DNA from 2 places in the Mycobacterium decipiens genome. Region 2 is predicted to be linked to the other one. Evidence: riboswitches for the same ligand, from Rfam matches in the RefSeq annotation. Region 2 holds a riboswitch; the other holds the start of a gene.
The links. Region 2 has a riboswitch for glycine ahead of glyA (serine hydroxymethyltransferase). Riboswitches for the same ligand answer to the same signal wherever they lie in the genome.
Positions count from the first base shown of each region.

Region 1: another riboswitch for glycine. It lies ahead of gcvP (aminomethyl-transferring glycine dehydrogenase); the one in region 2 lies ahead of glyA (serine hydroxymethyltransferase).

Region 1 covers NZ_OY970459.1:2,652,266-2,656,733, reverse strand. The annotation lists gene AADZ55_RS11795 (haloalkane dehalogenase) at 1-112, shown strand, start outside; gene gcvP (aminomethyl-transferring glycine dehydrogenase) at 158-3,016, opposite strand; glycine riboswitch at 3,070-3,189, opposite strand; glycine riboswitch at 3,190-3,287, opposite strand; gene AADZ55_RS11785 (MerR family transcriptional regulator) at 3,391-4,023, opposite strand; gene AADZ55_RS11780 (bifunctional nuclease family protein) at 4,319-4,468, opposite strand, start outside.
Region 2 covers NZ_OY970459.1:136,184-140,651, forward strand. The annotation lists gene AADZ55_RS00665 (L-serine ammonia-lyase) at 1-1,059, opposite strand, end outside; gene glyA (serine hydroxymethyltransferase) at 1,056-2,333, opposite strand; glycine riboswitch at 2,647-2,737, opposite strand; gene AADZ55_RS00675 (HNH endonuclease signature motif containing protein) at 2,892-4,259, shown strand; gene AADZ55_RS00680 (N-acyl-D-amino-acid deacylase family protein) at 4,267-4,468, opposite strand, start outside.

The DNA.
Region 1 (4,468 bases), 2.5 Mb from region 2:
GCGTGCGACTTTTCCCGATCATGTCCTGGTGGAGCTGCCTAGGGCCAAACACTTCATCCAGGAAGACGCCCCCGACCGGATCGCCGCGGCGATCATCGAGCGGTTCGGCTGAATCCGATCCGCTGAGCGCGTCGGCAAGAATTCACCCCACGAGAATTCAGGCAAAGGCCTCCAGCGGCGGGCACGAGCAGATCAGGTTGCGGTCCCCGTAGGCGCCGTCGATGCGACGCACCGATGGCCAGACCTTCGGTCGAAATGCGGTGCCGAGTGGGTAGGCGGCCTGTTCGCGGGTATACGGGTGGTCCCAGTCGGATGCCAGCAGGCACTCGGCGGTGTGCGGTGCGCCGCGCAGCGGATTGTCTTCAACAGGCCACTCCCCGGCACCGACCCGATCGATCTCGGCGCGGATGCCGATCATCGCCTCGCAGAAGGCGTCCACCTCGGCCAGGCTCTCGCTCTCGGTGGGCTCCACCATGAGCGTGCCGGCCACTGGAAAGCTCATGGTCGGCGCGTGAAAACCATAGTCCGCCAACCGTTTCGCGACATCGTCGACAGTGATGCCGGTTGATTTGGTGATACCGCGCAAGTCCAGGATGCACTCGTGGGCGACCATTCCGTTCTCGCCGGTGTACAGCACCGGGAAATACTCGTCGAGACGGCGCGCAATGTAGTTGGCCGACGTGATCGCGGTCAGCGATGCCGCCCGCAGACCCTCGGCGCCCATCATCCGGAGGTACGCCCAGGTGATCGGCAGAATCGAGGCCGACCCGTACGGTGCCGACGACACCGGGTAGCCCTTGGGCAGCTCAGGCGCGAACGGGTGGCCAGGCAGGAACGGGGCCAAGTGCGCCCGCACCGCGACCGGTCCGACTCCCGGGCCACCGCCGCCGTGCGGGATACAGAACGTCTTATGCAGGTTCAGGTGGCTGACGTCGCCGCCGAACTTGCCCGGCCGGGCCAGGCCGACCAGGGCGTTGAGGTTGGCCCCATCGACGTACACTTGGCCGCCGGCGTCGTGCACGGCGGCGCAGATCTCGGCGATATCGTGCTCGTACACGCCGTGGGTGGACGGGTAGGTGATCATCAGCGCCGACAGCCGCTCGGCATGTTCGCCAACCTTGGCGCGCAGATCATCGAGGTCGACGTCACCGTTGTGGTGGCAACCCACCACAACCACCCGCATGCCGGCCAAGGCCGCCGACGCGGCATTGGTGCCGTGCGCACTGGATGGGATCAGGCAGATGTTGCGGTGCGGTTCGCCCCGGCTGGCGTGGTACTCGTGGATCGCCAATAGGCCGGCGTACTCGCCCTGCGAGCCCGCGTTGGGTTGCAGCGACACCGCGTCATAGCCGGTGAGCAGCACCAGCCACTGCTCCAGGTCGGCAATGAGTCGACGCAGCCCCGGGGTGTCAGACGCCGGAGCAAACGGATGCTGACGCCCGAATTCGGGCCAGGTGATCGACTCCATCTCGGCTGCCGCGTTGAGTTTCATCGTGCATGAGCCGAGCGGAATCATGCTGCGGTCCAAGGCAATATCCTTGTCCGCCAGCGCACGCAGGTACCGCATCATCGACGTCTCGGTGCGGTATTCCCTGAACGCCGGATGCGTCAGGAACTCCGACGTCCGCGCCGCGATATCCGGCCCGTCGAAGGTCTCCCCCGCCGTCGCCACGTCGAACGCGGCCAGCACGGCCCCGACGTGCTCGGCGGTGGTGGCCTCGTCGCACGCCACCGAAACGTGGTCGTCGTCCATCCGCCAGATGTTGATTCCGCGCTCCTTGGCGGCGGCCTGGATGTGCGTCGCCCGGCCGGGCACCCGGGCTAGCACGGTGTCGAAGAACGCCTGGTGCACCACGTCTATCCCGGCGCCCGACAGGCCGGCGGCCAGGTTGCGCGCGTGCGAATGCACCCGGCGTGCGATGCCAGTCAGCCCTTCGGCGCCGTGGTAACTGGCGTACATCGCCGCCATCACGGCCAGCAGCACCTGCGCGGTGCAGATGTTGCTGGTGGCTTTGTCGCGGCGGATGTGCTGCTCGCGAGTCTGCAGGGCCAAGCGATACGCCCGCGTGCCGTCACTGTCTACGGATACGCCGACCAACCGACCGGGCAACTGGCGGGCATGGTTGGCGTGCACCGCCAGGTACCCGGCGTGCGGGCCGCCGAATCCCATTGGCACACCGAACCGTTGCGTGGTGCCAAACGCGACGTCGGCGCCTATCTCGCCGGGCGGCGTGATCAGCGTCAACGCCAACAAGTCGGCGCCGACGGCGACCAGGGCGCCGCGGTCGTGGGCCTGCGCCACCAGGGGGGACCAGTCGGTGATCCGGCCGCTGGCCCCGGGCAGCTGGGTGATGACGCCGAAGAAGTCGCCGTCCGGTAGCCCCGCGCGCAGGTCGGCGGTGACGATCTCGATGCCCAGCGGCTTGGCGCGGGTGGCCAGCACCGCCGCGGTCTGGGTGAAGACGTCGGCGTCGACGGCCAGCCTCTTGGCGCCACCGCGTGCCGCGCGTTGCATCAAGGTCATGGCCTCGGCGGCCGCGGTGCCTTCATCGAGCATCGACGCGTTCGCGATTTCGAGGCCGGTGAGATCGGTGACCAGGGTCTGGAAGTTCAGCAAGGCTTCCAGCCGACCCTGACTGATCTCCGGTTGGTACGGCGTGTAGGCGGTATACCAGGCCGGGTTTTCCAGAATGTTGCGCAACAGCACCGGCGGCGTGAACGTGTCGTAGTAGCCCTGCCCGATCATCGATACGGCAACGGTGTTGGCGTCGGCCAGCGCTCGCAGCTCGGCCAGCGCCTCCGCCTCGCTGGCGGCCGCTGGCAGCCGGTCCAAACCCGGTGCGGCGCCGCTGTCGGTGAGCTTGTCGAGGATGCCCGCCGGGACCGCCTTGGCCGCCACGTCATCGAGCGAGTCGACACCGATGACCGCCAGCATGGTTTCGACTGCCCTGCTATCCAGGCCGATGTGCCGGTCGGCGAAGTTCGGCTGGCTGTTGGATGTGTTCGGTTCGGGCATTCCGGACTCCTGACGCTCGGTGGGACCGCAACGTCATCGGCATGACGCTGTGGTCCTCTCCCTCTGTCGTCCACCCGAGCCGGGCGCCTGAGAGATTCGACAACCTGACCCGGCTGCCTTTCCCCATGGGCGGGCAAGCCGACTGATCGGCTTACCACTTTCCAGAGGCATCGGGGCCCCACGCGGTCCGGGTGCCTGAGAGGTTGACGGAGAGGTGTTGCTCCTTCGGCGTCCGTAACTGGCGGTCACGGAACTCTCCCGCGCGAGGGCGATGCGTATCCAACTTTACCTGCGCGACCTGGCCAAGGACGAATCAAGACAAATCAAAGAGTTCAAAGCATGCGGCTCGGCAGTTGCCGAACACGATGGCGCGGCTAGCCGATCTTGCGGTCGCGATGCTTGCGCCGGGAAGCCAGTTCGTCTTCGGGTGCAGCAATCGACTCGCCGCCATCGGCGCGTTCACCGTGGAAGTCGGCAATAACGCCCGTCAGCTCACGCATTGCGCCGGAGACGGCAATACCGAAGACACCCTGGCCGCCTTGCAGAAGGTCGACGACCTCCTCGGCCGACGTGCACTCGTAGACGGTGGTGCCGTCGGAGAACAACGTGATGTTGGCCAGATCCTGGACGCCGCGCTGGCGCAGATGGTCGACGGCAACCCGGATGTTGTGCAGCGAGATGCCGGTGTCAAGCAACCGCTTGACGATCTTGAGAACCAAGATGTCCTTGAACGAGTAGAGCCGCTGGCTGCCGGAGCCTGCCGCGCTGCGGATCGACGGGACAACCAACGATGTGCGTGCCCAGTAGTCGAGCTGGCGGTAGGTGATCCCGGCGATCTGGCAGGCGCTCGGCCCGCGGTAGCCCACCAACTCGTCGGGAACGGAATCGTCGGGGAACAGGCCGGGCTGCACGGGCTCGCTCGCTGCGACAACACCGTCGCTACCGTTGCTAGCGGTGTCCGTGTGGTCAGCAAGGTCCAGCTGGTCTTGACGTGGCTGCTCGCCCACCGTGCTTCCTCTCGCCAATCGCGCTCTTGTCACTAGCTGCGTTACTGGCTGCCCCCGACAGCCATCTGCTTAGGGCCCGAGTGTTAGAGAGCATACGCTGTTCGATGGTCGCGATGCTCCCGGTTAACTATCAAGTCGTGATTAAGTATCGCGGTCGCCGGGCTCATAGCGGGCTAACCGCCAGGCGTGTCGACAATTGCAACGTGAGATGAGACGCGGCCGTGACTTTGCTGCCCCGCGAGAAGCGCGGCATAGCGGGGGCCCGCCGTTCGGCGCACATCGGCTGCCTGGCCAGCTAGGTGGCCTTGAAATCGTCGGGTGACACGCTGTCGAGAAACTCCTTGAACTTCTCCACCTCATCCTCGCGAACGGCGGTGTTCGCCTCCTCGTCGCTTTCGTCGGGAATCAGCAGACCGGCCTGGGCGAGCACGGCCTCCTCGACGTA
Region 2 (4,468 bases):
GGCCATGGCGGCCGCGGAGCCAACTTCCCCCTGACAGCCGACCTCGGCTCCGGAGATCGACGCCCGTTCCTTGAACAACGATCCGATGGCCCCCGCGGTGAGCAGGAATCGCGCGGTTACATCGTCGGGGTCAGCGGCCCCAGCCGGCGTGTAGCGCGCGGCGTAGTGCAGGACGGCGGGCACGATGCCGGCGGCGCCGTTGGTCGGGGCGGTGACGACTCGCCCGCCCGAGGCGTTCTCCTCGTTGACCGCCAGCGCTACCAGGTTGACCCAATCCTCAGCGAATTCCGGCTTGCGAGTGGGGTCTTCGGAGCTCAAACGCTCGTACCACACCTTCGCTCGGCGGCGTACCTGGAGGGTGCCAGGAAGCAACCCGTCGCGAGCGATACTGCGCTGTTCGCACTCGACCATGACGTCGCGCAGGTGCAGCAGCCCGGTGCGTACCTCGTTCTCCGTGCGGCAACATGATTCGTTGCGCAACGCCACTTCGCTGATCGACATGTCGAGCCGGTCGCAGACATCGAGCAGTTCCTGAGCCGAGGCGTAGGGAAGCGCAACCGAGCACGAATGTTGGCCGCTGCTGCGGCTGGTCTGTTCGGTGACGACGAAACCCCCACCCACCGAGAAGTAGGTCTCGGTGGCCAGGACGCGGCCGTGGGAGTCGATGGCAGTGATTGTCATCCCGTTGGGATGTGTGGGCAGGACAACATCGGGATGCAGGTCAATACCACTCTCGGTCAGCGGCACCGAAACGATACCGCCGATTCGTGTTCGGCCGGACGCCGCGATCTCGGCGAGGCGGCGCTCCTTGTGATCGGTGGTAATCGTTTCCGGCTCACAGCCCTCCAACCCCAGCAATATCGCGGACATGGTGCCGTGGCCGGCGCCGGTGGCCGCGAGTGAGCCGAACAGATCCACTCGCACCGCCTCGAGGGCATGCAGGTGACCGCCACGGCGCAGCGCCACCACGAACTGGTTCGCCGCGCGCATCGGGCCCACGGTGTGGGAGCTGGACGGGCCGATGCCGATGGAGAACAGGTCGAAAACGCTGATGGTCATGCCCGGTGCAGTTCCGGGTAGAGCGGATAGCGCGCGGCCAGCCGCTGGACCTGGGCGCGGAGCGGACTCAGCTGGTCGTCGGCGGTGGCCGTCAGCGCCGCCGCGATGACGTCCGCCACAGCGCGGAAGTCGTTGAGGGAGAAGCCGCGTGCGGCCAGCGCCGGGGTGCCGATCCGCAGTCCGGACGTGACCATCGGGGGGCGCGGGTCGAAGGGCACGGCGTTGCGGTTGACGGTGATGTCCACCGCGGCCAACCGGTCTTCGGCTTGCTGGCCGTCGAGTTCGGCGTCGCGCAGGTCGACCAGGACGAGGTGCACGTCGGTGCCGCCGGTCAGCACGGTGATGCCCTGTTCGGCGACGTCCGGCTGGGTCAACCGGTCGGCAAGGATGCGCGCGCCGTCCAGGCAACGTTGTTGCCGTTGCGCGAAATCAGGCTGCGCGGCCATCTTGAACGCGGTGGCCTTGGCGGCGATGACATGTTCGAGTGGCCCGCCCTGCTGCCCGGGGAAGACCGCGGAGTTGATCTTCTTGGCGATGGCGGCGTCGTTGCACAAGATGATGCCGCCGCGGGGGCCGCCGAGTGTCTTGTGGGTGGTGGAGGTGACGACGTGGGCGTGCGGCACCGGACTGGGGTGCAGGCCGGTGGCGACCAGGCCGGCGAAGTGTGCCATGTCAACCATCAGCACGGCGTCGATTTCGTCGGCGATGTCTCGGAACCGGGCGAAGTCCAGGTGGCGGGGATACGCCGACCAGCCGGCAATGATCATTTTGGGCCGCTGTTCGCGCGCCACCTCGGCAACCGCATCCATGTCGACGAGGTAGTCCTGTTTGGACACTTCGTAGGCGGCGACGTTGTAGAGCTTGCCGGAGAAGTTGATGCGCATCCCGTGGGTCAGGTGACCGCCATGAGCCAGCGACAGCCCCAGGATGGTGTCGCCCGGGTTCAGCAGGGCGTGCATGGTGGCGGCGTTGGCGGTGGCACCCGAATGTGGTTGCACGTTGGCGTATTCGGCGTCGAACAGGGCTTTGACCCGGTCGATGGCTAGCTGCTCGACACCGTCGATGTATTCGCAGCCGCCGTAGTAGCGCCGGCCCGGGTACCCCTCGGCGTACTTGTTGGTCAGGACCGAACCCTGAGCTTGCATCACCGCCAGCGGCGCGTAGTTCTCCGAGGCGATCATCTCCAGGCCGGTTTCCTGGCGGCGTAGCTCGCTGTCGATCAGGGCTGCGATGTCGGGGTCGAACGTGGCCAGGGATTCGTTGAGGGTGTTCATCGGCTCGGTCCGTTCTGTTCGGCGTTGGTCAACGGTGTTCCCGGAGCAATCGTCTGCCCGGCGAAATAGCCATTCCGCGTCGCAAATTTCGGCCGCGGTACGGGCAGCATGCGGGCCGCGCGAGGCCGCCAAAAAGTCGGCTGGTGTAGTTCGGACAAGGGCCAACTCCGGTCTCGGTGAGCCCGAATCGCACCGGGCTGGTTGCGCCCTCCCCGCTCTGTCCTGAAACCTGAGAGTCTGTGGCGTCGCCTCATGGCGCCGCTCTACACCTTCGGTCAGGTCGGTCTGCGACCGTCCTTGTCTCCAGAGTTGCCTCGGCGGTGCGGTGCTTGGGCCTGAGAGATTCCCGGGGAGGAGATTGCTCCTACGGCGCCTCGACTTCGAGGTTCTCCCGCATCGCGTCAGTGGCTGTTCGGTTGTGACGGGAAGCAACATACACACCACGTAGGCGTCTTGTCACCCTTGGATGTTTGCGGCGCGGGTCCACAGTTTGGTGTTTGTCCACAGATGTGGTCGGTGCCGTGGCGGGGGGACGAGGTCCGGCAATAGCATTCGAACATGAGTGCGATCACCGCGCCGGTGGAGGTGGCCGCCGCGTTCGACGCGCTGGATGCCGCGGTGGCAGCCATCGGCGAGCTGAACTTCGAGCGCCTGCGGCCGGCCGTGCGGCTGCGCGCACTGCAGCGCCTAGAAACCTCGCGCCGACGCCAGGTCGCGGTCAGCCACGACGTGATCGCCGGGCTGGAGCGGGCAGATCCCGCCGCGATCGGCGGGCCGGCCCACAAGGTGATCGCCGACTGGTTGCGGATCAGCTGTGCCGAGGCCCGCCGCCGGATCAACGACGTGACACAGCTGTCGGCGCGGGTCACCCTGAGTGGCGGGCAGCTACCCCCGCAGTTGCCCGCCACCGCCCATGCGTGGCGCGCCGGGCTGCTCGACGGCCAGCACCTGCGGGTCATCCAAACCTTCGTGCGCGAGCTATCCGAGACCACCCCGGCCGACACCGTCGCACACGCCGAACGCTTCCTAGCCCACCAAGCCACCCAACTGCGTCCGGATCAACTCGACAAACTGGCCCAGCGGTGTGCCCTGTTGATCAACCCGGACGGGACATTCGCCGACGCCGACCGCGCCCGCCAACGCGGCTTCACCTGGCACGGCCAACGATCCGACGGGATGAGCATCGCCACGCTGATCGCCACCCCCGAACTGCGCGCCAACCTCGATGCCTGGCTGGCCCGCTTCGCCGCCCCCGGCATGTGCAACCCCGACAACCCCACCCCCTGCGCCAACGGCGAACCCACCCACGAGGCCACCCGCAGCGACACCCGCAGCCCCGCCCAACGCCAACACGACGCACTCAACGCCCTGGTCCGCGGCCAACTCGGCGACCCCAAACTCGGTACCCACAACGGGCTGCCGGTCACCGTCATCGTCTCGACCACCCTGGCCGAGCTGACGTCGGGCGCCGGGCGCGCGGTCACCGGCGCCGCCACCCTGCTACCCATTCCCGACCTGATCCGCATGGCCCGCCACGCCTACCACTACCTGGCCGTCTTCGACGAACACTCGGCCCGCCCACTGTATCTGGGCCGCACCCGCCGCATCGCCACCCCCGATCAACGCGTGGTCCTCTACGCCAAAGACCGCGGCTGCACCCACCCCGGCTGCGACGTCCCCGGCTACTGGTGCGAAGTCCACCACACCGACGACTGGGCCAGCGGCGGGCTGACCAACATCGACAAACTCACCTTCGCCTGCACACCCAACCACCAACTCGCCACAAAGGGCTGGCGCACAAGCAAACTCCCCAACGGCCAAACCGCATGGATCCCCCCACCACACCTCGACCACGGCCAACCCCGCACCAACAGCCACCACCACCCCGAACGCCTCTTCAACAACGACGAACGAGCCGGACCCTAGCCCGCGTCTAACGCGCTCCGCGCACCAGCCGGCCGGGACGGGCCCCGGTGTCGATATCGTCGCGCCGGGTCACACTTCCGCTGACGATTGTCGCGGTGTAACCGCTCGCCGCCTGCAGAATTCGGTGGCCGCCGGCCGGCAGATCGTAGGCCATCGCCGCGGGGTGCAGGGTCAGCGCGTTCATGTCGATCACGTTGATGTCGGCCTTC